3 regions of the Lysinibacillus sp. UGB7 genome follow, and region 3 is predicted to be linked to each of the others. Evidence: riboswitches for the same ligand, from Rfam matches in the RefSeq annotation. Region 3 holds a riboswitch; each other region holds the start of a gene.
The links. Region 3 has a riboswitch for S-adenosylmethionine ahead of ACOMCU_RS13220 (YezD family protein). Riboswitches for the same ligand answer to the same signal wherever they lie in the genome.

Region 1 (10,824 bases), on a different contig from region 3:
ATAAAAATTGAGCGTGACTTCAAAGGTTTTGAAGCACGCTTTTTTCAATTGAATTGGCGAACGGGTGTCAAAATCTTATCTGTTGATTGTTATTACATCATTACACTATAGTAAAAATAAATGTATCCCTAAGTAAGGCTGTAAAATGATATAGCACATAGATTTTACAACATCACAGATGAGGAATGTCACGACTTGTTAGTGATAGATTTCACTCAGTGTTTGACATAATATTTCAATTAAATAAAATGATACTTTCGCTACATTAAGAGTATAGGAGTTGACAATAGTGTTTTCATTTATTGATTTAAATGGCTACAAAGTAGATTTAAGTTTTACAAGAGGTGAGTTTAAGGTGGAACCTAAACATGTCCTCGTCTTTTTAAAGCATGATAATAAGTGGCTATGTACGATTCATAAACGACGTGGGGTTGAAGTTCCGGGGGGGAAGTTAGAACCAGGTGAAACATTAGAACAAGCAGCTATACGTGAAGTATTTGAGGAGACAGGTGTACACGTGAAAAATCTTATGTGGTTTGCAGAATATGCTGTTCATGATGAAGTATTATTTTGTAAGACTGTCTTTACTGCACAATTTGCAGGTCAGGAACAAATAGATTTTGATTTAGAAACATCAGGTATGATGTGGCTGACCGATGAAGAGTTTGCAAATCATCCAAACTTAAGCTTTCATATGAAGGATGAGGGTATGCAAAAAATGCTAGAGGAAGTGAAGCGTTATGACAACAAATGGTGAAATAGTAGAAAAACGACCATATCCTTCACCAAACCCCACTATTCGTTTAACCGAAATTACTTACATGTCACAAGGATTACGAGTAAAGGGGTTATTAGCTGAACCAAAAGCAACTGGTACATATGATGGCTTTTTATATTTACGAGGTGGCATGCAAAACATCGGCATGGTCAGACCGGCGCGAGTGGCCCAGTTTGCCGCACAAGGATTTATCGTATTTGCCCCTTATTATCGTGGAAACAGAGGCGGTGAAGGTCGAGATGAATTTGCAGGTCAGGACCGTTTCGATGCCATATATGGAGTGGATGTGTTAAAACAATTTTGTAATGATAATATTCATGTATTTGGCTTTTCACGAGGTGGAATTATGGCACTGTGGACGGCCATTTTACGAAAGGATATTACTTCTGTGGTGACATGGGCTGGTGTTTCCGATGCAACAGCAACCTATTGGGAGCGCACGGATATGCGGCGAATGATGAAGCGTGTTGTCGGAGGTACCCCGAATCGTGTACCTGAAGCTTATGATGCACGGACCCCATTATTTGAGATTGAGCATATAACTGCACCAGTTCTCATTATTCATGGACTACGAGATGAAAATGTTGATATTGAACATGCAAGACAGCTAGAGTTTTATTTAAAGGATGCTCAAAAAATTTATGAGACATGGTACTATGAAAAGCTAACACATTTTTTCCCTTCCGAGGTGAATCGATTAGTAGTACGAACGCTTTGTAATTGGATGAAGGCACAATAAAAATAAAAACAGTTACTCTAAATTATAAAGTAACAAGTCTGACTGTGGACAAACTCAAAAAATTGAGTTTGTTTACAGTACTATATGAACACGTTGATTTCCGCTACGGAGAATGCTTTTCGCTCAAGCTTTTCCCGCAGAAGTCGCCGCCAGCGATCCAATCAACTAATGTACGTCTATAAATTATTTGGGTAAAGGATTATTACGCCGCTGTCCATATCTTTATTGATTTGACACATGTGAAGCGAGTGCAAAGAAAGATTTTTAGCTTATGATTTTTATTTAGTTTTCTCTCATGCTATCATTAATTTGTTAGAATTTTCTATTATTAGAAGGGGTGAAGGAATGGAGCAATTACTTGTGGATGTAGGTGGGAGAAATTTAGCTGTTACACTTGATGGGCAAGGAGATAATACCATTGTGTTTTTACATGGCTTAACTGGACAGCAACACAATTTTTATCATTTAGTCCAGTTGTTAAAAGCTGACTTTAAAACGGTATCTGTGGATCTGGCAGGGCGAGGAGAAAGTGACCCATCCGAAACGAGTTCTGTACTGCAACATGCAAAAGATGTAGCAATATTACTTGAAAATCTAGCAATCGATGAGCCCATACTTATTGGGCATTCCATGGGTGCATTTATCACGTCGATTATTGCTAGTGAGCATCCGCATGTCAAAGGAGCGGTTTACTTAGACGGGGCATGTCAAATCGACCCGGCTCTGAGTGCAGTACTTCAGCCTTCACTTGGCAGACTTGAAAAAACATATTTGTCCAAGGAACAGTACTTACTAGAAATGCAGCAATTATATACAATGTTAGGTATCACATGGTCTGAAGAAATTGAACAATCGGTGATGTATGAAGTAATCGAGACAGATGGCATTTGGAAGAGTAGAATGCATGTCCAAAATATTAATGAAGATATAGAAGGCTTTGTAGAATACGATCCAAAAGCAGTAGCAGAAAAAGTTACCTGTCCTGTACTGTTAGTGATGGCGACCGGAGCAATCGGCCCTTTGCCTGCATTGTTCGCAGAGCCGCTATTTCGAGATACAATAAATTATACAAAAAACTTACAAACTTTTGTGACGTCTAGCAATCATTATTCCATGGTAGGCAATCAACAGCCAGAGATGAATCAGGCTATTTATGAATTTGTAAGATCGTTATAAAGAAAACTTTTACAATAGAAGTAAGAATATTCAAGTCCAGAAAAAGTCACTTGCTTTCCGCGGACGAACCAGCTAGCCTCCTCCTTCGCTACGCTTCGTGCGGGGTCTAGCTGGCCCGTTCCGCAGGAGTCTCGCAGCTTTTTCCTCTCTTTGCGGAATTAAGGATTGTTGTGCTATGATTTCTAAAAACTTACAGAATGAACCCAATCAATTTGGAATTATTACGATTGATCAAGTGACCATTCTTATCTTTTGCTGCCATGATTTTGAAGAAACTCGCTACTTGGACATGGCGAGAAACGCAACAGTGTATGTAGTGCTCGTAAGAGACACTGACTTTACAAACGTACACGCCATTTGAATGAAAATCACAGAAAATATCAAAAGGTTTCGGGAATGACCAGCATTTCCGAAACCTTTTGGCGTTTAGCTTATTTTAATGGGCCACCAAGTTTTGTGATGGCTTCAGATACGTTTGAAAATTTCTTGAAGTTGTCATTGAATAGACCGGCAAGTTCAGTAGCTTTTTTATCATAAGCCGCTTTATCAGCCCAAGCATCACGTGGGTTAAGCACTTCTGTTGGTACACCTTCAACAGCTGTTGGAATGTGTAAGCCGAATACAGCGTCTTGAATTGTTTCTACGTTGTTTAATTTTCCATCGATTGCAGCACGTACCATTGTACGAGTGTAAGAAAGCTTCATACGACTACCAGTACCGTATTCGCCACCAGTCCAACCAGTATTTACTAAGAATACTTGTGCACCGTGCTCATCGATTTTTTGACCTAGCATTTCAGCGTAAACAGTTGCTGGAAGTGGTAGGAATGGAGACCCAAAACATGTAGAGAATACTGGTTCTGGCTCTGTTACACCACGTTCTGTACCAGCAAGTTTTGAAGTGAAACCGCTTAGGAAGTGATACATTGCTTGTTCTTTTGTTAATTTACTGATTGGAGGTAATACTCCAAATGCATCAGCTGTTAAGAAGACGATTGTTTTTGGATGACCTGCAACAGACGGATCAACAATATTTTCGATGTATTGGATTGGATAAGCAACACGAGTATTTTCTGTTAAAGAACCGTCATCATAATTACATACGCGAGTCTCAGGATCAACTGCTACGTTTTCTAAAACGGAGCCGAAGCGAATTGCATTGTAGATTTCTGGCTCTTTTTCAGCAGAAAGGTTGATTGTTTTTGCATAGCAACCGCCTTCGATGTTGAATACGCCGTTATCAGACCAACCATGTTCATCGTCACCGATTAATTTGCGGTCAGCATCAGCTGATAATGTTGTTTTACCAGTGCCAGATAAGCCAAAGAATAATGCTACATCGCCAGCTTCACCAACGTTTGCTGAACAGTGCATTGACAGGATACCTTGTTCTGGTAATAAGTAGTTCATAATACCGAAAATAGATTTTTTCATTTCACCAGCATACTCAGTACCACCGATAAGGATGATTTTCTTTTCTAGAGAGACTATGATGAAAGTTTCAGAAGCTGTACCATCGACTGCAGGATCTGCTTTGAAGTTAGGAGCTGAAATAACTGTGAAGTCAGCAACATGAGAAGCTAATTCTTCTTTTGTTGGACGGATAAATAATTGATGACCGAAAAGATTGTGCCAAGCGTATTCATTAATTACTTGGATGCCTAGTTGAGAGTCTTTGTCAGCACCAGCAAATCCTTTGAATACGAATAATTCGTCACGTTCTTTTAAATACTTGATTACTTTTACATATAAGTTGTCAAATACTTCAGACGAAATGGGTTGGTTTACTTTTCCCCAATCAATTTTATCTTGTGTATCTGCTTCTTCTACCATATATTTATCTTTAGGTGAACGACCAGTGTATTTACCAGTTTCCGCACGCACTGCGCCATCTACTGTTAACATTGCTTCACCACGAGATGTAGCTTTTTCAACTAATTGTGGTACTGAAAGTTGAACGTTAATGTTCCCGCCGCTTAATAATTCCTTCAGTTCGTTTGAAATTTCTACTGAATTCATCGATTAAATACCATCCTTTTTTATAGTATTCCCTTGTGTTTGAGGGAGTTTTTCTTAATTTCAAAAATAGTATAACACATTCGCTTAAATAATCTATACTAATTCAGAAATTATTTTTGCGATTTTATTACTTTTCAATAAAACGACATAAAACGATTGACAACGGTTGACCTTTTACGTAAGATGAGAAATTGAACGGATACTCTTATCCCGAGCTGGTGGAGGGTCAGGCCCTGTGAAACCCGGCAACCTGCATGAACGATTTCACGACATGCGTTGGTGCCAACCTGATGCAAGGGGACAGCCCTTGAACGATAAGAGTGAAAGGTTACGAAGTCATTATTCCTTTCCTCATGTAAAGTACACGTGAGAAAAGGATTTTTTTATTGATAAAAATGAATGTAAAGGTAAGTATGTGCACTTCTTTCCTTATTATAATGACGGATCTTTCGAAATCCTCGTGTTAAAAGCAGCAACGGCTTGGAGTTCAATCCTTTAGGAGCGAACTTGACATGGGTAATGAGTACCGTATTAATTTCGCAAATACTATTTGTAAGAGTAATAGGAGGAAAACCAAATGACAAACCGTCGACTGTTTACATCAGAGAGTGTAACAGAAGGACATCCAGATAAAATTTGTGATCAAATTTCGGATGCCATTTTAGATGCCATTTTAGCAGAAGATCCAAATGCACGTGTAGCGTGTGAAACAACTGTAACAACAGGCTTAGTACTAGTAGCAGGAGAAATTACTACTTCTACTTATGTAGATATTAAAGGTATTGTCCGCGATACAGTCGCTGAGATCGGCTATACACGTGGGAAATATGGTTTTGATGCTGAAAACTTAGCTGTTCTAGTAGCAATTGGTGAGCAGTCACCTGATATAGCGTTAGGTGTTGACCAAGCATTAGAAGCACGTGAAGGTTCTATGACAGATGCAGACATCGAAGCGATTGGAGCAGGTGACCAAGGCTTAATGTTTGGTTACGCATGTAACGAAACGCCTGAACTTATGCCATTACCTATTAGTTTAGCGCATAAATTGTCTCGTCGTTTAACAGAAGTTCGTAAATCAGGTGAACTAGCATATTTACGTCCTGATGGTAAAACACAAGTGACGATTGAATATGATGAAAATAATGTTCCAGTTCGTGTAGATACCATTGTTATTTCAACGCAGCATGATGAAGAAGCGACACTTGAACAAATTCAAGCTGATTTAAAAGCATTAGTAATTGCGCCAGTGGTTCCAAGTGAATTACTAGATGCCAATACAAAATATTTTATCAACCCAACAGGACGCTTCGTAATTGGTGGACCAAAAGGTGATGCAGGTCTTACTGGTCGTAAAATCATCGTTGATACATACGGTGGCTACGCGCGACATGGTGGTGGCGCATTTTCTGGTAAAGACGCTACAAAAGTGGACCGTTCAGCAGCATATGCTGCACGTTACGTTGCAAAAAATATTGTTGCAGCCGGCTTAGCAGAGCGTGTTGAAGTACAGCTTGCCTATGCTATTGGTGTAGCACAGCCAGTATCCATCGCAGTGGACACGTTCGGTACGGGGAAAGTAAAAGAAAGCGAAATCGTTAAATGGGTACGTGAGTTATTTGATTTACGTCCAGCTGGTATCATTAAAATGCTTGACTTACGTCGCCCAATTTACAAACAAACAGCAGCCTACGGTCACTTTGGTCGAACAGATTTAAACGTGCCTTGGGAAAACACAGATAAGGCTGACGCATTAAAAGAAAAAGCTAGTCTATAAGTCGCTTTTCAAAAATGCCTAGTTATGTTTTCATAAAGATACACTTTCGTTACATGAAAGGGGACTAAGAATATTCTTAGACCCTTTCTTTTTCATTAGAAGTCATTTTTGCAAGGATTTGTAATACTGTCCTTTTTCTGCGTATTCTCGCACGATGCGTTCCATATCTTCTATATCTTCGGCGTTTAATTCACGTACAACTTTTGCCGGACGTCCTAATGCTAAGCTATTAGGAGGAATGACTTTACCTGGAGGTACAAGACTACCTGCACCAATAAAAGCACCCTCTCCGATTTCTGCTCCATCTAAAATAATTGAGCCCATCCCAATCAAGGCGTTTTTTCGAATCGTACAGCTATGTAAAGTGACTTGGTGCCCAACTGTTACTTCATCTTCGATAATCAAAGGATATTTTGGACTTTGATGTAAGCAACAAAGGTCTTGAATACTTACACGTTTACCAATAATTGTAGGAGATACATCACCTCGAATAACAGTATTAAACCAAATTGTCGTTTCAGCACCTATTGTAACGTCGCCCGTAATGGTCGCATAGTCGGCAATAAAAACAGATGGATCGATTATTGGTGTTTTATCTTTAAATGGATAGATCATAGAAATCGCCTCTTTTCTTTCTTTGATGTAATATTATCGTATCAAATACGCAACTTATTGGAAATATAAAATTAAAATGTGCAAAATACTTAGTTATAATCATTGTGTAACTATTTTTTAGGAGGACTATGTGAATGTGGAAATGGGAAGCTGATGGACATGCGAAAGCTGTGATTGCTATTCTTCATGGTGCTTATGAAAATCATCGCTGGTATGCATGGCTTATTGAAAAACTTAGAATGGAAGGCTTCCACGTAGTCATGGGGGATTTACCAAATCATGGAACAAAATCAAAGCAATCACGAGTCCATGATGAAGACTTTAAAGAATATAATAAATATACAAGAAATGTAATTGAAAATGCTTTTTCATATAATTTACCAGTATTTTTAATAGGGCATGGATTAGGTGCGACATTAGTATTACATACAATGTACAAAAGAAAATACGAATGCGCAGGCATTATTTTAACTTCACCATGGCTGAATTTGAAGCTATTGCCTGGAAAACTGCCAAATGCTTTAACAAGTCTAAGTGCTTTAACGGCAAATGTCAAAATGACACATGATATTACATTTGATAAATTGACCCGTAATGTTGAAGGTAGAAATGAGATGAAAGATGATTTTCCGTTTAAATCAGTCGTATCGGTTAAATGGTATCGTGAGCTACAACAAATGATGCGTAATTTGGTCATGATGTCTAAGGCGGAATTTCCGAATATGCCCATGCTTATTATGACTGGAGAAAAGGATGGCATTACTGAAACGAGACAGACGCGTAACTGGTTACATCAGCAGGAATTCACCGAATTTCAATTTAAAGAATGGGACAAATGCTATCATAATTTATTTCACGAGGTAGAACGTGAAGAGATATTTGTCTATATACGCGATTTTGTTAATAATGCTCTTCGTAGGATTGGTTATATAATTGAATAGATGAGTTCCCTCTAAAAAGAGTAATGGTTCTTTAGACTATAGTTACTTGAATATAATGTTGTAATTTTCTGAAAAGTGTAATACTATAATGTCTAAATGAAAGGACATTCAAAATTTGGGGGGATTTAATGGAAGCAATTGTTGGAAAACTCAATGATATTCTATGGGGACCATGGTTTATTTATGGTATTTTGTTAATCGGACTATTTTTCTCAATTATTACGCGGTTCCTACAAGTTCGTCACATTAAAGATATGTTTGTCTTAATGTTTAAAGGAGAAAAGTCTGATAAAGGGATATCATCTTTCCAGGCAATGTCAATTGCATTATCAGGTCGTGTAGGTACAGGTAATATTGCCGGTACTGCTACGGCAATCGGGATGGGGGGACCTGGAGCAGTATTTTGGATGTGGGCAATTGCTTTCATCGGTGCTGCCACTGCATATGTTGAGTCGACATTGGCTCAGATTTATAAAGAAGAGAAAGAAACGGAATATCGTGGAGGGCCAGCCTTTTATATTGAAAAAGGAATGGGCCAAAAATGGTTTGCCATTATTTTTGCGATTGCTGCATTAATCGCAATGTTAATATTAATGCCAGGTGTGCAATCAAATGCGATTGCTGGTGCTGTTGAAAACGCATTTGGCATAGAAACATGGATGACTGGACTTATTATCGTAGTGTTATTAGGTGCAATTATTATCGGTGGTGTTAAATCGATTGCAAATGCTGCGCAAGTAATAGTACCATTTATGGCGTTAGCTTATATTATTATGGCCATCATCATTATTGTTATGAATATTTCAGAAGTGCCTACTGTATTTGCATTAATTTTCTCAAGTGCTTTTGGTGCTCAGGAAGTCTTTGGTGGAATTATTGGCTCAGCTATTGCTTGGGGCGTTAAACGTGGTATTTATTCAAATGAAGCTGGTCAGGGAACTGGAGCGCATCCAGCAGCTGCAGCAGAAGTTTCACACCCTGCTAAACAAGGTATCGTGCAAGCGGCTTCTGTGTACATTGATACATTACTAATTTGTTCGGCTACTGCATTTATGATTTTATTTACTGGTATGTATAATGTACAAGATGAAAAGGCTGCTGAAGGTACTGATCCGTATATTCATATTGGTGAATTCAATCAAAATGGTCTATCTGGAGAAGAACAAATGACGTTTGCGAAAAGTATTAAAGAAGGTGCTGCATATACACAATACGCGGTTGAATCCTCACTACCAGGTTTTGGAGCACCGTTCGTAGCGATTGCTTTATTCTTCTTTGCATTTACGACAATTATGGCTTATTACTATATTGCAGAAACAAATGTGGCCTACTTATTCAAGGGGAAAACTGAAAAGATTTTTATTTGGTTAGCTAAACTTGCGATTTTAGTAGCAGCTTTCTATGGTACTGTTCGTACATCCGATCTTGCGTGGGCTATGGGGGATGTTGGTTTAGGTTTAATGGTGTGGGTTAACGTTATTGCCATTTTAATCATTATGAAACCTGCTATTGTCGCATTAAAAGATTATGAGAAACAGAAAAAAGAAGGAAAAGACCCTGTCTTCGATCCTCGTAAACTAGGTATAAAAGGTGCAGATTTCTGGATAGACTACAATGAAAAACGTAAAAATAAATAATAAAAAACGAGGCTGGGACATAAATAGTTTCAGTTCACGTAAAAAATCGAGATTGCATGAAGCAATCTCGATTTTTGTGTTTGATTTTGACAATATGTAGTGGAGGATTATCCTCGTACCGCATATTTTCTTAAATTTACGGCCATTAATGCAAGGCCGATTTCGTTCTCAGCTTTCGATTTTCCACGGACAGAAAATCGAGTGAAACCTAAATTAGCCTTCAAGAATCCGAAAACCGGCTCCACGTCAAGATCTAACGGTAAAAAGAGTTGATTCATGTTATAATCTTTAAACATAAGGACACTTCTTTCTGTGTTAATTTTTGTAGGGGTACTAAATTTTATCAGAAGAAGTCCTTTTTTTATGCCTAAAATTATGAATAGATTTAATTGAAATAGAAGTGTTTCAATAGTTGTTCGGAGCGAAGGCGGCGACTCCCGCTTAAAGCGTCGCCGTAGCGGAGAAAAATGACTACGAAGTAGACTAAAAAAACAAAGCCTCGAAGATTTTACTAATCGTAAAATTTTCGAGGTTTTTCATTTTTGAGGTGAGTTGTTTTGTCCCAGCCTCATTTTTTATTCGGCAGGTAGCTCTTTCATTTTTTCTATTGCAATGATAAAGGGTGGATCATTTTGTTGGTTTAGAAATTCGTATTTTAACACATGTACATATTTTTGCGGTAAATGACTGACGTAATCTATAACGGCATTGCGTTCTTCCTTGCCACCAGGATGACCATGGTAAACGACAAGGACGATAAGACCGCCAATTTTAAGTAGTTGAAGTAAATCTGTAAGCGCTAAGATTGTTGTATTAGGTTTTGTAATGATGTCGTGATCACTGCCAGGTAAATAGCCAAGATTAAAAATAGCGGCGGCAACTGGTTTTTGAACATGTTTTGCTACGTGTTCATGTCCAGTGTGTAAAACAAGGGCGCGGTGTTCTAACGCATTGTCTAGAAGCCGATGGAGTGTTGCATCGACAGCGCTTTTTTGCACATCAAAGGCAAATACTTGTCCGTCATCACCTACGAGTTGCGCTAAAAATAAAGTATCATGTCCGTTACCAGCAGTTGCGTCCACAACAGTATCACCATCTTCAATAGCTTCTGTTAATAGCTGCTGGGCATATTGTAAAACACGTTGT
Region 2 (10,824 bases), on a different contig from region 3:
CTACACAGAGCCCACTTTTTACTTCTCTTTTAGAAAATATTCAAGCCGTAAAAACAACACTGGGTAATAGTGACGACATTATTGTTCGTGAAATTACTATAGGCAAAAAGGTGAAACAGGTTATAGCGCTTATCTATATAGATGGATTATCCGATACAACGGCGATTACTGACTTCATCATGGAAACGCTGATGTTGGAATTAGAGGATATACCTGAAGTTCAATTAGGAACAGTGAACCAATATTTAAAGAAAAATTGTTTAACAATTTGTGATGTAAAAGATATTGAAAACTTTACTACATTGTACAGTTCCGTACTTAATGGTGAAACAGTCATATTATTTGATGGTTTAGCCACTGCTATCTCAGCAAGTACAAAAGGTGCAAAAGATCGAGCAATTGCCGAACCTTCTACCGAATCAGTTATCAGAGGTCCTCGAGAATCCTTTACAGAAACACTACGCACAAACACAGCTTTAATTCGTCGAAAGATTAAAAGTCCAAATCTGTGGATAAAAACAAAGATTATTGGAGAAGTAACGCAAACGGACGTTTCGATCATGTATATCCATGGCATTGCGAATGACGAAATTGTAGAAGAAGTTCTTTCTCGCTTAGATCGTATCGACATCGACGGGATCTTGGAGAGCGGGTATATTGAGGATTTTATTCAGGATTCTAAGTTTTCATTGTTCCCTACAATCTATAATTCCGAACGCCCTGATGTGATTGCTGGAGAATTATTAGAAGGAAAAGTTGCTATTTTAGTGGATGGTACACCTTTTGTGCTCATTGTGCCTGCTTTATTTACATCATTTCTACAATCAGCCGAAGATTACTATCATCATTGGATTATTAGTTCACTTATTCGTCTATTAAGGTTTTTCGGTATTAGCCTTGCTTTAGTAGCACCTTCGCTCTATGTGGCAATTACTACCTTTCATCAGGAAATGTTACCAACACCCATGTTGATTAGCATCGCTTCTCAGCGGGAAGGTGTGCCGTTTCCTGCGGTAGTTGAGGCACTCATCATGGAAATTGCCTTTGAAGTATTACGAGAAGCAGGTCTTCGCATGCCGCGAACCATTGGACCAGCAGTATCAATTGTAGGCACATTGGTTATTGGTCAGGCTGCTGTTGAAGCAGGTGTAGTATCAGCCGTAATGGTCATTATTGTCGCATTAACAGCTATTTGTAGTTTTTTGTTCCCGGCTTATGGCTTGTCTAACACCGTGCGTGTCTTACGTTTTCCACTTATGATTTTAGCAGCTATGTTTGGTTTATTCGGGGTAATGTTTGGCATTATAATAATTATCCTTCACCTATGTAGTTTACGATCATTTGGTGTTCCTTATATGAGTCCTTTTGGGCCGTTAATTGTTAATGACCAAAAAGATGCAATGGTATTGTTTCCACGCAGTTTTTTATTAACACGACCTCGGTTAGTAAGTAAAAACAATACTACGCGAGGCCATAAATTTATTGCTCAAAAAAAAAGAAATGATGATTAACCTGCAAATGAGGAAGTCAATATGACCAAAACAAAATCGTTATTTTTACTTTTCATTGTTACTTTATTATTAAGCGGCTGTTGGAGTAAACGTGAACTGAATGAATTAGCCATTGTCGTTGCATTAGGGGTCGATAAAGTAGACGATGAATATGAAATATCTGTACAGGTAGTGGACCCTAGTGAGATTTCAACAAAACAACCTTCTAGCGGTCGATCGCCTGTTGTTACCTACCACGCCAAGGGAGAAACTGCGTTTGAAGCGATTAGGAAGATGACAACCTTAACACCAAGGAAGGCCTATTTTTCTCATCTGCAAGTGGTGGTATTAGGTGAAGAATTAGCTGCAGATGGGATAAATGATACATTAGACTTTATCGCACGAGACCATGAATTCAGAAATGATTTTGATGTCATCGTATCGTCTAAGTCCACTGCCAAAGAAGTGTTAAATGTACTTACCCCCATAGAAAAAGTACCTGCAAATAAAATGCTAAATTCTATTAAAGTTTCACAAAAAGCTTGGGGTTCTACATTATCTGTTAGTATCGATGAATTAGTAAATACACTAAATAGTAATAAAAAAAGCGCAGTATTAACAGCCATCGAACTAGATGGGGATAAGAAATTAGGAATTGATCAAACGAATGTCGAACGCATTAAAACCCCCGTAGTCTTGAAGTTTGTAGGTTTAGCGGTATTTAAAGAAGATAAATTACAAGGGATTTTAACAGAAGAAGAAAGTAGAAGCTTTAATTTTTTAAATGGAAAAATTGAAAGTACTGTTGAAATTATTGCTTGCCCTGAGCAAGGACAATTAACAACTGAAATTACACAGTCAACAACCAAGGTGAAAGGACAATTTAAAAATGACACGCCACAAATGAATGTTCAAATCGATGTAGAGCAAAATGTGGGCGAAGTTGAATGTGATATTAATCTAACAGAAAACAAAACGATTGCTTACATTAATAAAAAAACAGCCGAGTTGATTGAGGAACGCATCAAACAAACACTGATGACGATTCAAAAAAATTACCAGTTAGACATTTTAGGATTTGGCGAAGTACTTTATCGAAAAGATGCTAAAAAATGGAAGGGAATTCAAGGCGAATGGTCAACCATATTTCCAGAATTAGCAGTAAATGTTGAAGTTCGTGTTACAACACAGGGGTTAGGGACGATGCAAAATTCTTTATTACACAGAGCAAAGGAGTAATAATCGATGTTTATGACGCTAGGTATATTAATTATTGCTGCCATTATTGCATATTTTGTCATCCCTCCTTTAAAGAAAAAACACGAGACTAAAACCATTGTAGTCTTTTCAATTTTTTTAGTACTCGGAACGGCTTTAAATATTGCCCTTAGTTTAAATGTATCAATACCGAGCCCAGCAGACTTGATTTCTTTTATTTTTAAACCAATCAGAGAGTTAATTATCACGCTGTTCCAATAATTATTTCACAATGAAAAGAAAGGGTGGTTGTTTATGGGCAAACAAATAATCAGTTCAAGACAGTTTACAATCATTACCCTTCTCTATTCAATTGGTACAGGTATATTAATTATTCCAGCAAGTATTACAAAAGATATTAAGCAAGATGCGTGGATTGTTGCCATAATAGGTGTCGTTTTAAGTCTTTTACTCGTAAAGCTATTCATTTCTTTAGCAGATAGGACCCCCACCTTAACTTTTGTGGAGGCCAATGAAAAAATATTAGGCAAATTCTTCGGTAAATTTACAGCCATTGGTTTTATCTCACTCACCTTTCTTTCGGCAGGTGAATTATTATATTTCATTGGCATTTTTATGAAAACGGAAGTTATGCCAGAGACACCTACCATGGCATTTGCACTTCTATTTAGTATAATTATTGTATTTGCCACGTACTTGGGGATTGAAGTTTTTGCACGTTCAGCCGAGATATTATTCCCTATGTTTATGTTTATTTTTATTATCTTTGTCGTTTGTATCTCTCCGGAAGTGGATATCAAAAATATTCAGCCGATCTTCGAAGCAAGTTCCAAATCAATGGCCTCTAGTATAGTTTTATTTATGAGTATTTTTTCATTTCCGTTGGTTGTGTTATTAATGATTTTCCCCGCTACTGTCAATGTGCATAAATCAGCTAAAAAAGGTTATTACATTGGCACAATTATTGGCGGTATGGTGCTTATTATTATTATTGCTTTATCGATTCTTGTCCTTGGGTCAACAAATACAGCCCAACGTGCATTTCCAAGTTATGCACTAGCACAAAGGATATCGATAGGGAACTTTTTACAACGAATTGAGATTGTCATGGCTTTTATGTGGCTGTGCTCCATATATATACGAACTTTTATGTATTTTTATGCGTCTGTCATTGGTATAGCACAAATCCTAAAAATAAAGGATCATCGCCCACTCATATTACCACTTGGTATGATTGCCATGGTCATTTCTCAAATTGTGCATCCTGATATCGTTCACTCTAATAATTACAATAAGGAAACCTGGCCTCTTTTTTCATCCGTGTTCGCAATTTTCTTGCCACTACTGTTACTTTTGGTTGCTAAAATACGAAAAATTAAGGGTTGAGGGTGCCTGGCACGCAGGGTTGAGGGTGCCTGGCACGCAAACAATTTACAAACAATTCTCCAGTGACAGAAAAAGGAATTATCATGAGCATGTCTCGTATAGACTTGCCCGCTGATAATTCCGCAATAGAAACGTTTCAGTTGTGATAACTCACATCAAATATGAAATTCTATATGATCTTCGGCAAAATCCCATTCATATGGTGTTTCTTGGTAGACATAGTAATTTAGCCAGTTTGAGAATAATAAATGCGTATGTGCTCGCCATGTATTCATCGGTTCATTTGATGGGTTATCATTTGGGAAGTAATTAACCGGTACCATAATATCTAATCCTTTAGCAACGTCACGACTATATTCGTCTGCTAGTGTTGTCGCATCATATTCAAGATGTCCCGTAATCATAATATTTTTATTGTCTTTGGATTGGACAATAAAAACGCCCGCTTCTTCAGAATAGGATAGTAAACGTAAATCAGGATGGTTACGCACTTCATCAATTGATACGGAAGTATAACGTGAATGTGGCGCTGTAAATAAATCGCTAAATCCACGTACTAAATCCACGGTTAAATCCGTAATCACATGCGAATATACACCCGAGCATTTTTCTGGTAATTCGAATTTACCAATTCCGTAATGGTGATAAAGTGCAGCCTGAGCACCCCAACAGATGTGCATTACAGAAGTTACGTTTTTCTTTGACCAATCCATTATTTCTGAGATTTCTTCCCAATAATTCACCTCTTCATATGCCATTTTTTCAACAGGTGCACCTGTAATAATCATGCCATCAAAACGACGATGCCGAACTTCTTTAAACGTTGAGTAGAATAACTGTAAATGTGATTTACTGACATTCTTCGATTCATGGGTTGCCGTATTTAAAAACGTAATATTTACTTGCAAAGGAGTATTACCTAGTAGACGCAGTAATTGGAGCTCCGTTTTTTCTTTTTCTGGCATCAGATTAAAAATTAAAATATTTAACGGACGAATTTGTTGTGTTTTTGCTCGGTCTTCTTCCATCACGAAGATTTTTTCCTCACGTAAATGTTCGCCAGCTGGCAAGTTTTTCGGAATATTAATTGGCATGTTGCATTCCCCATTTCATTTCATTTTATTTTTTTCTCTGTATATAAAAATCAAAAAATCCCCCTCATTCCATACGAGCAAGAATGAGAAGGATTTATCATCACGTTCACTCTTATCTCTCAAAGGAAGAATCCTTTGCTGGAAGTAGCACCTTTCTAACGAAGTTAGAGGTTGCTGAAGCGTCATAGGGCCAAATCCCTCAGCTTCTCTTGATAAGATTATTTAATTAATGAGAATTGTATCATGAACAATTAAGAATTTCAATAATACATAGAATATTTCGTTTATATGTTTTCTATGTCGTTAAAATTTTTAAATTTACATTATCCATATAATAGTACACTCGGTTGGGTGTTTTATATCATTTTCGATGCTCTTTTTTCGCATTGATGACGATTATTTGCACAATATATGCTCAAGATGCTGCCTCTATGTATCATAAACTGAATCATTCCACAGTCGAGAGTAGGATTCGTCTGCGTATGCTTGTCATTTGCTTTGTAGCACGGGCTACCAAATATTTTCATGCTTACGTTTAAATTTTTTGCCATTGTGCTCATACTAGCTTTACTCTATTGGACAACACTCATTTTCGCATTTTGTCATAAGAGAAATTGATAATAGCTACCACGTATGAATTATGTTAAGATATACCTTATGTAACAGAGAGGAACGTGAATATTTTGATTAAAATTGAACTACCAAAACCAGATTTAGTAATTCGTCAGCGCGAACAAGTGTTAAAACCAGGTGATGTGCCTATCACGCCTTACCATGGATTTATCGACTTCCACAAGATCACACGCGAAAATGGCGGCATTTTCTTTTTCTACAATGAGAAAAACGAACTTTTATATGTAGGGAAAGCACGTAAAATTCGTCAACGTATAAAAAAACACTTTGAAGACAATGTATCTCCTATGAAAAAATACCGCGATGAAATTTTCAAAATTGAAGTGTACGAAATTGAAGATCCAATGGAACGTGAAATTTACGAAACATACGCTATCAACACTTTCCGTGCAAAATACAATCTTGATAAAGTATTTTTTGAATAAAAAATTAGGGACTTACTCAATTATTTGAGTAAGTCCTTCTTCTATTACTACTGTAGGTTCTTGGTAAAATTCATTCTAAAAAAACACGCCGTAGATAGTACATTTACGGCGTTGCTTTCTAAATAAATAGTTTTTCATTTTTAAATTTATGCGCTGTACAGAGACTAACGATAACAAAAACAATGAATGAGGCGATAATTGGAATGGTTACGGTATGCATGCCAAACACAGAAGGATAAAAACGGTCAATGACAATATACAACGTCATGCCGGTAATCATTGATGCAATCGCTCCATATTTGTTTGCCTTTTTCCAATAAAGCCCTAGTACTACTGACCATATAAAGACTGCTTCCAATCCCCCGAAGGCAAATAAATTTAACCATACGAGTAAATCTGGAGGATTTAAGGCAAATACAACGACAGCTAAGCCAATTACCGTTGTGACGATAAAGCTAGCCCGTTTAATTTCTGCATCATTTGCAGTTGGTTTCACATAGTTTAAATAAATATCCTTTACAACCGTTGAGCTGACTAGCATTAACAAAGCATTGACCGTAGACATCGTTGCCGCCATTGGAGCAGCTAACACAATACCCGCTAAAAACGGTGGTAATACTTTTAACGTGAGCATTGGCATTACCTTATCGCCAATGTCGATACCCGGCATTACTGGTCGTGCTAAGACACCAATTAAATGCATACCAAACATTATCGTCCCTATCGCAATAGTGCCAATAATAATTGCTAAATGCATGCTTTTTGAATCTTTATAGCTCATGGCACGTACAGCAATTTGTGGGAGCCCTACTACCCCTACACCAATTAAAATCCAAAATGTTGACACGTATAATGGCGTTAAGTCCCCATCTGCTCCGAATGGTGACACAAGATTAGGGTTTTCAGCGACTAGTGATGCCATAATATTATCAATTCCACCACCCGCAATGATTGTCCCAATTAGTAAAATGACAGTTCCTATGACCATAATTGAACCTTGTACAGTGTCTGTTAACGCCACCGCACGGAAACCACCAATAATCACATAAATCAATACAGAAACCGCAAAAATAAAGAGTGCAGCTGTATAGTTTAGTCCAGTTAACGATTCGATTAGACGCGCACCACCAACCCACTGTGCCATCATCGCAGAAAATAAAAAGACGATAATACTAATAGCAGATAAAATAACGATGAAATGGCTTTTATAGCGTTCGCGTAAAAAATCAATTAACGTAATAGCTTGATAACGCCTTGCGATAATGGCAAATTTCTTGCCTAATATCATGAGCACAAAATACCCAGCTGGTAATTGCGCCATCGCCAGCAGTACCCAGCCAAGTCCTTTATTGTATGACACACCGGGTCCTCCAATGAAGCTACTTGCACTACCGTATGTGGCAATCATGGTCATCGCGAGGATGAATCCACCCATTTCACGACCACCTAGGAAATACTCCTGCAAAAATGAATTAGATGTGCGTACATGCTTATTCGACCATATCCCTATACCAAAAATGATTACTAAAAATAAGAAAAGTGGTAAAATGACCTGCCAATGCATTACTCATCCACCTCCTCATCATCAAATGGCACCTCTTTGAAAAAGAGTTTCATGACGAGCCAGATAAGCACAATCATAAAGACGGTCCCCGCCATACAGCTGTAGAAAAACCAAGACGGGAAGCCCAAAACATACGTATAATTAACTGGATCACCAGCACCAAGCCCATACGCAAAGCCGTACCAAATAGCAAAATTGACAATGACAAGTGCAATGCCAATCAGCGCCTCCCGATGCGCAATTTTAAATCGGTAATCTTTCAAAGTTGTATCCCCCTAACCTACTCTATTTTACTGATATGGACGTATTATGGGAAGCTTTGTGTAGAAATAGGTGGAAATAAATAGTCAGAAACCGTTATTTCCGTTCCAGGCGCTCCCTTTCTACAGGCACGGCACCAACTAATTTTTGCGTCGGGTCGCCGCAAAAGTGGATTTTCCGCACGTGCTGTTCCTGCAGAAGTGTCGCGCCTTCCTTTCCAATCAACTTGTATCGCTTACTGATAGCCTATTCTACTCCTAACCTGCTAAAAATACTTTAGGGGATGAAAATTCGACGCGCCCAACAATAAAAAAGATCGAAACGAATATGGCATATCGTTGGTTTAGGATTTTGTTTTCATACATAAAATTCAGGGGGAATTTGAATTCAACTACCTTCAAAAACGACAAAATACCCTGAGAGGTGAAACTCTCGGGGTATTTTGTAGACAGTCTGACATTTGCACAAATCTTACTGTGCTTTAGCAATATAGTCATAATTATAATTTCATAACTTAACAAACTTATGCAACTTCAGCTAACTTGTCGCGTCTACAAGTAATTTTATTTCTTTTATTTGCTCTATGTGCCGCTGTTCATGCAAATAAATCTGTTCAACCCATTGATCGAGATGCAGATCACCTAAAGCAGGATGCTTCACTGATTTTTTCGCTAATAAGGATGGATCTTCAATAGTGCTCAGAAAAGTCACCAATTTATTTCTCGAATCGTTTAACAAATCGACTATTTGTTGTACTTCAAACGGTTCTACATTTGGTTCTACAATCTTTGGTGCATTAATCTTTTTCGTTCTATCCAATATTAGTAGATGTACTTTTTTACGTTCCTGTAGCGTACTATCACTCTCTTGTAATCCCCATGCAATCGCCTTTAGAGTTGCTTGTTCAACTAATACTAAGTGATGGCAAACCTGTGCGACACTCCACGTATTCGTATCAGGCTTATAATTAAATTGAGCCTCACCTAATAAAGTAATCTCCGTTACTAGGTTATTTCTCGTTTCTGCTAGATTGTCATGTACTAATTTATTCATTAAAATACCCCCTTCATCCTAAAGTGCTTAGCTAGATGCGTCTTCTATCTATATTCTTGATGATGAAGACATTTTCCTTTTTACCCCTCAACATATAAATTTTACTGAGCGATTAAAAGTTCGTATGGTGCTCGACTTAAGAAATTGTAAGGTATAATTGCAATGCTTTTTTATCAATTTTGCCAACAATCGTTTTTGGTAGCTCCTCTATGAAAATAATTTTTTTAGGCATTTTATAGCGCCCTAAAGATTCCTTACAAAGTGCTGTTATTTCTTGTGAAATAACAGCTGTTTTATGGCTACACACTATAAATGCCGTGACGATTTCTCCCCAATAATCGTCTGGTGCCCCAATAACTGCAACTTCTTTGACTAACTGGTGCCGTAAAATACATTGCTCTACTTCTTGTGGGTAGACATTTTCACCACCACTAATAATCATTTCTTTAAGCCTACCAACAATATAGAAATCCCCATCCTCATCCATCTTTGCTAAATCGCCAGTCTTTAACCAGCCATTGTCAATGGTTTTCTCCGTTTCAAGTGGATTATTCCAATAAAACTCAAACATATGCTTCCCTCTGATGAACAACTCTCCTACTTCATTTGGTACACAGCTTTTTCCCGTTGTATTGACAATTTTAGTGTCATTGAACTGCATGCTTTTACCAACTGCCCCCTTTTTTCGATAGGCATCTTCGCGTGAAATATAAAAATTATTCGGCCCTGCTTCCGTTAATCCGTATCCTTCTTTGAAGAATAATCCCTTCTTAAAGAAAGCATCGTATATGGGATGTGGACATGGGGCCCCTCCCGATAAAAACACATTGACAGTTGGAAAATGAGTTTCTTGAAAATACGTAGTCGTAATCATTGCCTGATACATTGTTGGGACAAAAAGAGAAATGGTCGTTTTATATTGATTGATAGCAATCAGCGCGTTTTCTGCCTCAAATTTATCACCTATAACCACTGTACCACCCGCCATGAGTAAAGGGATACATAAGGCATTTATGCCACCAGTATGAAACATCGGCATATAATTCAAAGTACAATCATCTTCACGCAGTCCCCAGCTAATAATCGTATTAATAGCATTCCAATTAACTGAATTGAATGAAAGGACGACCCCTTTCGCTTTTCCCGTTGTACCACCTGTGTAGATCATGAGCCACGGAGCATTCATATCCATTTGCGTAACACTAGGAGAAGCGGCCGGTTCAATCCTTTGTTGGATGGACTGTCTATTTTCACATGTCAGTGGACAGGAAATACCCTCATCGTAAAGAAGTAAGGAAGGCGTGGCATCAGCCATAATTTGATTTAATTCTTCCAGGCTCAAACGCCAATTTAACGGTACATAAATCAGTCCCCTTAACCCACAGGCAAATAATATGGCAAAGAGGACAATGTTATTGCGCGCAAAAATAGCTACTCGACTTCCTTGTTGCAAATTTTGACGTTCAAAGAAATGACTCCATTTTGCAATTTCAGTTGTTAACTGTTGATAGGTCCATTGTTCGTTCGTTTCTAAGTTGATCAATGCTAATCGAGTAGGAGTTAAGGAAGCGCGTTTTACTATCCAAGCTTGCTCCATAAACATGTTGAACGCCCTCCTCTATCACATCATAATGGCGCCATCCACATGAAGCGTGTGGCCATGTACATAGGATGCCTCATCAGATGCTAAAAATAGATAG
Region 3 (10,824 bases):
CATATGAAGCAATGACGATTACGTAGAGCGGTTTATTGTAATGAACCGATATAAATTGAGGTAAAGACCTTTTATTTAAGGAAGAGGCAATTCTTGAAATAACGAGGGCCAACAGAAAGAAAGGCAGTAAACTTATTAGAGCACTGATCCAAGATTCACGTTCAGCTTCCGAAAATATCGTAGGAATTAGCATAAATTGTACCAAGAAACTACCGGATAAAAATAATAGGCAATATATATGTAATGGTTGAATAGTTTTGTTCATCATCAATAAAAGCCCCCTTATTTCTGTGTCCCGCATTAACGGTCAGTAAGCCCGCCCACCTCAAATGGAAATTAATGAGGCGGTCAATCAACTGACCGTAAAAGCCCGAATGGTTCAACTACCAGTTTCATTTTATAGTATTACCTTCTATGTAAATTTCAATCAAAGGGCTAAGGAGGTTTGTATAAATAAATGTTGTTAAAACAATGTTTTGAGAAAGCCATTTCCTTAAAGTGTGTATAAACAAGTATCTACGGGATATACGAAAAACCAGAGTGATGGCTGTCATCACTCTGGTTTTTTATTCGAGCTGTGTATGTTTTTACTGTATCGCTGCTTGAATAGGGAAGTTCGCCGGTTGTAACTCCGATTCCGTCGCTAGTCTGATACGGTTTCATATAACTTTTTCCTGGGCTTGCTTTTTAAGAAAGCGTGAAAGGTGCATATGTTCAAATTGTGCGACAAAATTACCGATTAAAATAAAGCTACCACCAATCAGTAGTTTGACTGTCAATCCCTCGCTTAAGAACATCATTGCAAACATGGCAGCAAAGATTGGCTCTAAGGAGAAAATGAGACCTGTATGTGTAGCAGAAGTGTACTGTTGTGCAACAGTTTGACCTACGAAACAGAAGGCACTACAGATGATACCGAGCCCGATAATGGCCATCCATGAAGCAGCTGTTTTTGGCAGTGTTGGCGCTTCCAATAGTAGTGTTAAAACGAGCGCATATAAACCCGCAAATCCAAGCTGGTAGATTCCGTATGAAATCGATTCTACGCTACGTGTAAACTTGCTGTTTAAAAGTAAATAAATAGAATAACCTAACGCTGCAATCGCCACTAAAATATCACCTTTTTGGAATGAAAACGAACCTTGGGCAGTTAAAACTGTGATGCCAATCATCGTACAAACAATCGCAAAACTAACAGCTCTAGATGGCAATTTTTTGTCGATAAAGCTACTGATAATAGGTACTAAGACAACTGTTAAGCTTAAAATAAATCCAGCGTTTGATACGGAAGTCGTTTGTAATCCAAATAAACTAAGTGCGAACACAAGGAGTAAGATAAAGCCTTGGATAGCTGCGTATTTTAATGTTTTGAAATCGACCTTTATTATGCGTTTATAAAAGATAATTCCTGCTGCTAAAAATGCGATGATACAGCGTAATGCCACCACATTATAAACAGCCAATGTTTCAAGTCCCATTACCATAAACGTATAAGACAATCCCCAAAACATTGTAACGATTATCATCAATAAATTTGCTTTTCCTTGATTACTCATTATGCTCACCTACAATCTGTGTACTAAAACAGTTTTATACTAAAATTTACTATATATCTTGTGTTGTGATTAGTAAAACGAATGTTTATAATGATTAATATTAAAATAATTCATGTATGTCGAGGGAAATGCAAATGAGTTTAGTTAAATATGAGATTTTAAATAAAGTAGCAGAACATGAAAGCTTTACAAAGGCAGCTGATGCACTAGGCTTAACCCAATCAGCCGTAAGCCACGCTATATCTAGCCTAGAGAAGGAATTTGGCTTTGCACTGATTCACCGAAGTCGCGCAGGTTTGACCTTAACGAGTGAGGGACAATCCATGTTGCGTGCTATGCGCCATGTACTGGACGCAGAAGAATTATTACAGCAGGAAGCAGCGCATATTCTCGGTGTTACGCGTGGGAAAGTGCGTATAGGTGTGATATCAAGTATCTCTTCCAACTGGATGCCGGAAATCGTTCGTATTATGGACAATCAATTTCCTGGTATTCAAGTGGAACTTCGTGAAGGGGATTACTATGAAATAGAACAATGGCTACTAAGCGGAGAGGTAGACGTTGGATTTTTAAACGGACAAAAATCTGAGCAATATCAATTTATCGAGCTACAACAAGACCCTCTTTTGTGTATTGTCTCCGATAAAAGTCCACTCTATGAAAGAACTGAAATTGATATTGTGGAACTTGAGGATATGCCATTTATCATGACGTCATACCGTGGTACAAATGATGTCAAGGTGATTTTGGAGCAGTATCATGTGAAGCCGAATATTCGCTTTGAATTGTCGGAAGAAGTCGGTATATTTTCGATGATTTCGCATCATTTAGGCATTAGTATTTTACCGCGATTAGTCATTAATCGTTTACCATCTTCATTAAAAGCCATTCCATTGAAGCAAGGTGGCTATCGTACCATTGGCCTTGCCATGAAGCGCCATGCTTCACCAGTGACCAAGAAATTTGCGGAAATTCTAAGCATTTGGTTAAACGAACAAAATAACAAATAGGTTATTTTGTCTTTTTACGTTAAAATAGGACATGTATATTTATCTTTATTCAATAGGCATCCAACCCGCCTACTGAATGAAGATAAAGCCTCTGGCGGAAGCCACTGCTGTTGAATGGAGACCATGTAGGGGATTAGCTGTTGTCGCGCTCATGCGACAATTTATCTGCCCTATGTGATGCGACAGGTGTATGGCTAACTATCCGCATTGGTAAAACCGTCTTATCCTATGGTTTTACCGAAATGACCGACATCCTATTGGCCTTTGTGCAGGTCTAAGCCCAATTCAATATGCGGATAAATTGTTGATCTGTGACAACGAAGCGTCAGTGTTAGATGTATGTTGTACTGAAAGCATCGCGATAGGGACCATTACGCCGAGGCGTAATCGAATAAGAAAAGGTGAGTGTATGGGGACAATACAAGGGAAAACCGTACTCATTACAAGTGGGGGAACACTTGAGAAATGGGATCGTGTACGAGGGCATACGAATTTGTCGAAAGGAAGCATGGGGTGCTATTTGGCTGAAGCAGCACTTGCCGCTGGGGCCGATGTATTGTATATGCACGGCTATTTCGCGCAACTTCCGACAAATCACGATAAAATGCGTACAGTACAATTTGAAGGAATTGAAGATTTAGGGAATAAGGTGCGCCATGCTGTCCAAGAGCAAAAAGTGGATATCGTAATTATGGCAGCAGCTGGTTCCGATTGGGTGATTGACAAGGTGTATGATCAATCAGGTAACTTAATGGAGGAAGCGGGAAAAATGCCTTCTGATGAGCCGCCAATTATCCACTTTAAAAAAGCGCCAAAAATACTTGGGCAAATAAAGGACTGGCAACCCGATGTTACCCTTGTAGGCTTTAAACTAGAAGCAACAAATGATGTAGATTTCTTACTGGCACGTGCACGTTTACGTATGGATTCGGCACATGCACAGTTTATGGTAGCGAATAGCTCGCAGTCCTTATACGGTGGAGACGAACCACACTGGATTGTACCAGTCGAAGGACAACCAATAAAAGTGATAGGCAAAGAAGAAACTGCAAAAGCATTAATGCAATGCTTACAAAAAATTTAAATCCATATCATCGAAGTGTAGTTTTGTCGTCCGTGAAAGAATCTCTAGCAGCGCTGTCATTTTTCTAAGGTAATGCCCTCAAAAAAACCTGTGCAGATTGAAAGTGAGTCTGTACAGGTTTTTTGCGTTCATATAGATTTTTAGGGAAAATCTAAATAGTACTTGATTTACAACATAATTTACCATATTATTTACTTACCGGTAGGTAAATAAAACTTTCTGGAGGAATAATATGCGTAATCGCGAAGAAACATGTAAAAAAATTATAGAAACAGCATACGTTATGTTTTCGGAAAAAGGATTTGATAAAACGAGTTTGTCCATGATTGCGTCAGAGGTCGGCATATCTAAACCTGCAATCTACTATTACTTTAAATCCAAGGATGAATTAATCGAGTATTTATTTGATGAAATATGCAAAGAGATAGCGTTAGGCAACACTTTTGACTATAGTAATATGACAAAAACAAATCTCAAGCACAAGTTGTTGGAAATCGGCTACCAATCAATTGACGAGCAAGAGTCGGATGTGCATTTTAATAAAATTTTTAATCAATACGTGTTGTTAGCTTCACGGGATGAGAAATATATGGCGAGGCTGCTGGATATTCAAACTGGTTATTTAAAGAGCTATCACGATTTATTTAGCTATGCTGTACAAATTGAAGCGATAAGCGATACAAACCTTGAAACTAAAGCTCATATGCTGGCGATGGTTATCGATAATATTGGGAATTTCATGCTAACTGGCAGCAAATTAGATTATAAAGGCATTTGGAAAGAAGCTGTAGAAAGTGTATTGAGAGAGCAACCGCTATGACGAAGGTGCATGCTAGTCAACGTATTGAAGGACTTGATTTTGCTCGAGCCTTAGCGATGTTTGGTATGTTGGTTGTAAATTTTGGTGTCATTACGGGCGCAGAGGGGAATGGCCCTACTTGGTTGATAGGGGTTCAAAGCCTCTTCCAAGGACGTGCATCTGCCATATTTGTCATATTGGCTGGGATAGGAATCGCGTTGATGACAGCCAAGGCAAGAGCTACAGAATCCCCTTCCCTTATACAACAAAATAGAAAAACACTATGGAAAAGATCGCTTTTCCTGTTTGTGTTAGGTATGGTTTTGTATGCTGTAGGCTGGTCAGGGGATATTTTACATTATTATGGTGTATACATGCTGATTGCCTCATTTTTTATCGTGTCCTCAAACAAAACAATCTTGTTGTTAACAAGTGTGCTGTTAGTTACGGCACAAACGTTTCAAGTAATCTTTAATTATATGGCAGGGTGGAATCCACAACAGTTTTTATTGGAATATCTTGATTTTTGGACTTTAGAAGGGTTTTTGAGAAACTTGTTTTTTAACGGCTATCACCCTGTATTGCCATGGATTTGTTTCTTTTTCATAGGGCTAGTTTTAGGACGTTTCGATTTAACGAAAGATACCATAAGAAAAAAATTGCTGATTGCTGGCCTTGCTATAACGGTAGTAACAGAAGTCATGTCAAAAGTATTGATGAATGTAACAACTAAGTCCGTTCTGGATGCGGATAGCGCATGGTTTCTCTTTGAAACAGGGCCAATCCCACCGAATGTCTTTTACATTGTTTCCAATACTGCAACGGCACTTATTGTCATTGTTGTTTCCATTTATATCGCCGAAAAATTTGCTGAAAATGGACTGATACGTGCCATTATCCATACAGGTCAACTGACATTGACCCATTATGTAAGCCACGTCTTTATAGGGATTGGCATTTTAATAGTGTTAAACCGACTTGAGCATCAAACGATAGCGTTTTCCCTACTATTCTCGTGTCTTTTTTTCGTCGGCAGTATGCTATTCTCTGTACTATGGAGACGAAAATATAATAGAGGCCCCATGGAGATAATAATGAGAAAAGTAACAAAGTAGAGGAGCAAGAATTCGCTAAACAAAAATAAATAAGCTGCCTTACATAAGATAAAGGGCAGTAAGAACCTTCCAATAAACGTTTACGTCTTGTTATAAAAAGGGGTGGGATAATGGGTTTTTGGTATTTCTTACTATTATTTTTAGGGCTATTTTTAGTCATTAAAGGGCTCTTTATGAAAAAGCCATCATTGTTTGTTAACAAAATTAGTTTCGTATTAGTAGGGCTGTTCTGTATGTCATTATCATTTTTTATGTTCTCAGCAGGAAGTGCCGAAATAATGGCGAAATTGTTGAATATGAATTAAAGAGGGGGACGATTCTTACTTAATTGCCACTCGAATACACTGAGTAAATTATCTTATGAAGATCTAAAAATCAATTAATAAAAAAGGACACATATGGTGTCTTCAGATTGTAGACAAACTCAAAAAAATGAGTTTGTTTACAGTCTTTTTTCTTTTAAATATAGAAGCACTAAATGAATCCGTTGATTTCCGCAACGGCGGACGCTTTTCGCGGGCATGGCTTCAGTCTCCTCGTCGCTACGCTCCTGCGGGGCCTTTTCGCTCATGCTATTCCCGCAGAAGTCACCGCCTGCGCTCCAATCAACTAATGTACGTCTATAAATGATTGATGTCATAGCTAGGATGAAGAAAAATAGTAATATGAACACGATCAATTAGAAATGCTGGCAATTGACCAAATGGTGCCTGAAGATCATTTAGTACGCAAATTGGAAGCTTCTTAAATCATTTGTCTAACTTTTTTGGGTCAGATCAGATCTCGGAAATACTTTATGTTTACAGTCTTTTTTCTTTTCAAATAGAAGCATCTATATGAATCCATTGATTTCCGCTACGGCGGACGCTTTTCGCGGGCATGGCTGCAATCTCCTTGCGGGGCCTTTTCGCTCATGCTATTCCCGCAGAAGTCACCGCCTGCGCTCCAATCAACTAATGTACGTCTATAAATGATTGATGTCATAGCTAGGAAGAAGAAAAATTGTAATAATGAACACGATCAATTAGAAATGCTGGCAATTGACCAAATGGTGCCTGAAGATCATTTAGTACGCAAATTGGAAGCCGCTCTTGATTTTAATTTTATCTATTCATTCTATTCTAAATGTACTTATCGTAAAGGATGACGGAATCGGTCAGGTAGGTAATGAAGAGTGTGACCCTAATAATCATGAAGGATGGGCTTATATCAAAGTATTTCTATTAAATGGAAAAATGTCAATTGCAAAATGCACTCCTACTGGCTTATGTATTATTATTTTTATTCCCATGAAAGGGGAGGAATCCTAACAATATTTTATTAATAGATGACCACGCTCTGTATATGCCTCCAAAGAAAAAAACATCCGTTCGCTTATTTTGATTATAAGCAAACGGATTTTTTTACAAAATGAACCATTTTACTCAATTCCTTAGTATTCAACTAAGTTTTGTAATATTTATATTGACAATAGGTTTTCAGAATTATAGAATTATTTCCAAGAAACGTAATACTCTTATCAAGAGAGGTGGAGGGACTTGGCCCAGTGAAGCCTCGGCAACCGACTATATCGGTGCCAAATCCAGCAGAGATTTCTGAGAGATAAGGGGGTCCATCGAATCATCCTGATGCGTTGACCTCTTTTGTACAAAAAAGTATATAAAAGAAGGGGTGTATCTAATGTCTCAAACAGCAAAGACTGCTGACATGAAGTTACAAGCAATTGCCAAGGCCATTGAAAATCTACAATTTGGCGAAGTGCATATTACCATTCAAGATGGTGTCATTGTGCAAATTAATCGACTTGAAAAGCAACGATTTCCACAGAAAAATAAAGAATAATCGCAGCTGACTAGGAAACTGGAGGCCACATCATAGGCAAGGATCATTTCCTTCGCCTATATGTGGACTTTTTTATCCCGCAATAACGGTCAGTAAGACGCCCATCTTGAGTGGAAAGAAGGAATCAAGTCAACTGACCGATTTTGCCTGACCGGCACAACTAACAATCAGCAGTATGAAGAAATTGCTACGGATGGAAGTTTTACTTTAATTGGCGGCACTTAATAAGGGGCGAGTAAGTTGAAAATAAGATATGTTATGAATATAGGTGTGCTGAGTAGTATTTCTATTGTATTAATGCTATTTAATTTTCCACTACCACCGTTTCCGAACTTCCTACAGGTAGATTTTAGTGATGTGCCTGCCTTATTAGCGGCTATAATGATGGGACCCGTAGCGGGCATTTTAGTGGAGCTATTAAAAAATATGCTGGATTGGCTATTGTCTGGAAGCATCACAGGTGTACCGGTGGGGCATATAGCCAACTTCGCAACAGGTGTGTTATTTATTATCCCTGTTTATTTTTTCTATACAAAAATACAGCGTGTGAAGGGACTTATTATTGGTTTGCTAGCGGGTACTGTTACGATGGCAGTTGGTATGAGCTTACTGAATTATGTACTCTTCTTACCGATGTACACATTGTTTTTAGGGATGGAACCTGTGAAGGGTGCCTCCTTAAAGGATATGATTGTTTTAGGGATTTTACCATTCAATCTTGTTAAAGGTGTCATGGTGATGAGTGTGACATTGTTAGTATTCCGGAATATTCGTGCTTGGCTGAACCAACAACGCTTGAAATATAATCGTGCTTCATAAACAAGAGAAATATAATTGAAAATGGGTCGCCCTCGCCACATGGCAGCCCTTATTTTATTTGATTCCGCAATAACGATCAGTGCAAAGATGAGACCGAGTTAACTCGTAAAAACCCGATTAGTTCAACTACTAATCAGTGGGAAAGAAGCAACATCCCACTGAATGAAGTTTCACTTTATATCGACAAGGTTAGTTTCTGTTAGAGCTTCGAATAGCTTTTGAGAATCTTCGGTGTTCAAATGCACGTATTGCTGTTCTCCTTGCACGACTTCAATTGTATCTTTACTCGGACTGATCCAAACAGAGTATGGAATGGCCTTGGCATGAATATCTGGATTGACAAACTGAAAAATGAATTGGTAATCAGCCTCTCTGGCCATATCTACTTTCATCTGTTTCCATTCAGCATTATGAAGTATTTTTTTAGCAATCTTCACTTTTTTTGCATTGGTGATTTCCTTAAAGTCTTCATATGTACAAGTATCATTCATTTTTTGAACCTCGATTCTTTGCCGCTCCATACCGGTGCAACTTGCAGCAATGAATACGAACAATACAAGAACAAGTACTTTTTTAAAATAGAACATCGTTTTCTCATTCCTCTCACTATATGATATCGATTGAAGGAAGTGGTTGATGGAAATGGAAGGGGGGAAGGTGATAGGGAACAATTTTTTAAGCCGATTTAATGCTTTATCAATAGGCGTATTCTATATTGTTTATAGTTTTTTTGGTTGCCAATTCTAACTAAGTGAAGCCTTTTTTTATTTTAGTAGAGTAGAAAATTCGGTATGCCTGTTTTTTTAGCAATTTTTCCTGCTAGATGAATGAAAGTGGGTTATCCATCAAAAAAAGGAGTTACTTCAAGTTGTGAATTTGAGGTGACTCCTTATCTGTATTGAATTAAGTAAATTTTCTGCACGAATGCAAACCATCTGCGTAAAATGAGTAGAAGAATCACTTGTTTTTTTAGCATATGCCTATCGGGAACTGAGTCTACTCGTAAAAACTTGTAGGGATTTGCCCTAAATGCCGGCGATGGTAGAGCAGGGGTTCTTTCTGCGTATTATCAATTGCCAAGACTTGCCCAATGAAAATCGTATGGTCGCCTGCATCGATTTGTTTATATGTTTCGCATTGTAATGTGGATAATGTATCATGTAAAACTGGTAGACCATGTACAGAGGTGGACCAAGTTGTTTGAGCAAAACGGTCAGGAATTCTACTAGCAAATAATGTACATAAACGTGCTTGATCGCTCGCTAAAATATTAACTGCAAATTTTTTTGCTGCTAAAAAATGAGCATGAAGTTGCGACTTTTTATCGAGTGACCATAAGATGAGAAGCGGATCAATTGAAACAGATGCAAAAGAATTTACGGTTAAGCCAATAGGTTCGTTTGTGTCATTAAATGCTGTAACAACTGTGACGCCTGTTGGGTAATTGCCTAGAGCTTGTTTAAATGCTGTTACTTTATCAGTCATGAAAATCACCTCTTGTTATGTTATTTTGTCCCGCATAAACGGTCAGTAGGACGCCCACCTTAAGTGGAAAAAAGAGCTCGAGTACACGAAGTGGTCGATCAACTGACCATAAAAGCCCGATTGGTTCAACTATCAATCAATGAGTTGCCGTTAAATTCGGAAAAATTTATTGGAAACTGTTAATCATCTCGTAATCTTCGAATAATAAGACGGTTGCATAGCCTTCCGCAAAACTATGAAAGCGAGAAGTTAGATTTGATACGCTCGGCTGTAGTATGTTGTAGCGCCTTTTTTACAGCGAACTGCCAACCTATAGCATGTTGTTTATTTAATCATACGATAATCCGTCCTGTTTGTGAATTAAATGCCGAAGCAGCATTTTTCGCGGCTAATTCTATTCCTTTTGTAAAATGAGGAGAAGCTTTTGATAAGCCGAAAATGCAACGTCATATGGGTGTCATAATAGACAAAGATTTCTTAACTATTAGAAAATTCTTACTATTATTTTAAACCAACAAAACTAACAGGTAAAGTATATAATAAAAGAATGAAAGGGGGAACAATCATGACTTTATATTTCGACCATTTAGTTCATCAAGTCCAATCACCAGAAAATATAAAGGATTTCTTAAATAAGCGGAATATCCATACAGTGAATGGTGGACAACACACGATGTGGGGAACGTATAATACGTTAAGTTATTTTGGCTTAACGTATATTGAGCAAATTGCTGTCTATGATCGCGTGCTATTTGAGGAAGCGGCGAAATTACCTTATACATTACATCATACGTTTAAAGAAAACAAGGAGCGTTACGGGTTTTCGCGTATGGCTTTACGTACTACAAATATTGACGAAGAGGCAGCTCGTTTACGTGCACTGGGGCTAGAAGTTTACGGACCAGATGCTTGTAGTCGCACACGGCCAGATGGCTCAGTTGTGAAATGGAAGCTATTACACTTTGGTCAGCCAGAGCAAGCCATCGATTTTCCATTTTTAATTGAATGGACAGATGATGATCAAGAGCGTTTTGCACAATTAGAGGCCAGTGGAGCAATCAAAACGACACAATCTATTACGATGGAGTCCGTGCAATTTTATGTACAAGATGCG

Region 1: it holds a riboswitch for S-adenosylmethionine, as region 3 does, so the genes downstream of both, metK (methionine adenosyltransferase) here and ACOMCU_RS13220 (YezD family protein) in region 3, are expected to answer to the same signal.
Region 2: it holds a riboswitch for S-adenosylmethionine, as region 3 does, so the genes downstream of both, metA (homoserine O-acetyltransferase MetA) here and ACOMCU_RS13220 (YezD family protein) in region 3, are expected to answer to the same signal.

The regions. Positions count from the first base shown of each region.
Region 1 covers NZ_JBMGUV010000021.1:50,856-61,679, reverse strand. Annotated here, with positions in the region: gene ACOMCU_RS18120 (NUDIX domain-containing protein) at 290-757, shown strand; gene ACOMCU_RS18115 (alpha/beta hydrolase family protein) at 741-1,517, shown strand; gene ACOMCU_RS18110 (alpha/beta fold hydrolase) at 1,863-2,693, shown strand; gene pckA (phosphoenolpyruvate carboxykinase (ATP)) at 3,125-4,711, opposite strand; SAM riboswitch class I at 4,914-5,032, shown strand; gene metK (methionine adenosyltransferase) at 5,289-6,485, shown strand; gene ACOMCU_RS18095 (gamma carbonic anhydrase family protein) at 6,588-7,100, opposite strand; gene ACOMCU_RS18090 (alpha/beta hydrolase) at 7,235-8,041, shown strand; gene ACOMCU_RS18085 (alanine/glycine:cation symporter family protein) at 8,170-9,678, shown strand; partial or broken gene ACOMCU_RS18080 (transposase) at 9,786-9,929, opposite strand; gene ACOMCU_RS18075 (class I SAM-dependent methyltransferase) at 10,254-10,824, opposite strand, start outside.
Region 2 covers NZ_JBMGUV010000034.1:21,908-32,731, reverse strand. Annotated here, with positions in the region: gene ACOMCU_RS22800 (spore germination protein) at 1-1,511, shown strand, start outside; gene ACOMCU_RS22795 (Ger(x)C family spore germination protein) at 1,533-2,729, shown strand; gene ACOMCU_RS22790 (hypothetical protein) at 2,736-2,969, shown strand; gene ACOMCU_RS22785 (GerAB/ArcD/ProY family transporter) at 3,003-4,094, shown strand; gene metA (homoserine O-acetyltransferase MetA) at 4,250-5,188, opposite strand; SAM riboswitch class I at 5,298-5,407, opposite strand; gene ACOMCU_RS22775 (nucleotide excision repair endonuclease) at 5,872-6,246, shown strand; gene panF (sodium/pantothenate symporter) at 6,365-7,810, opposite strand; gene ACOMCU_RS22765 (YhdT family protein) at 7,810-8,073, opposite strand; gene ACOMCU_RS22760 (DinB family protein) at 8,609-9,124, opposite strand; gene ACOMCU_RS22755 (AMP-binding protein) at 9,261-10,727, opposite strand; gene fabG (3-oxoacyl-ACP reductase FabG) at 10,746-10,824, opposite strand, start outside.
Region 3 covers NZ_JBMGUV010000013.1:10,235-21,058, reverse strand. Annotated here, with positions in the region: gene ACOMCU_RS13260 (GerAB/ArcD/ProY family transporter) at 1-268, opposite strand, end outside; gene ACOMCU_RS13255 (DMT family transporter) at 660-1,556, opposite strand; gene ACOMCU_RS13250 (LysR family transcriptional regulator) at 1,691-2,566, shown strand; gene ACOMCU_RS13245 (phosphopantothenoylcysteine decarboxylase) at 2,976-3,650, shown strand; gene ACOMCU_RS13240 (TetR/AcrR family transcriptional regulator) at 3,883-4,470, shown strand; gene ACOMCU_RS13235 (DUF418 domain-containing protein) at 4,476-5,564, shown strand; gene ACOMCU_RS13230 (hypothetical protein) at 5,675-5,869, shown strand; gene ACOMCU_RS13225 (hypothetical protein) at 6,656-6,874, shown strand; SAM riboswitch class I at 7,078-7,173, shown strand; gene ACOMCU_RS13220 (YezD family protein) at 7,245-7,406, shown strand; gene ACOMCU_RS13215 (ECF transporter S component) at 7,647-8,225, shown strand; gene ACOMCU_RS13210 (hypothetical protein) at 8,396-8,812, opposite strand; gene ACOMCU_RS13205 (flavin reductase family protein) at 9,222-9,710, opposite strand; gene ACOMCU_RS13200 (VOC family protein) at 10,276-10,824, shown strand, end outside.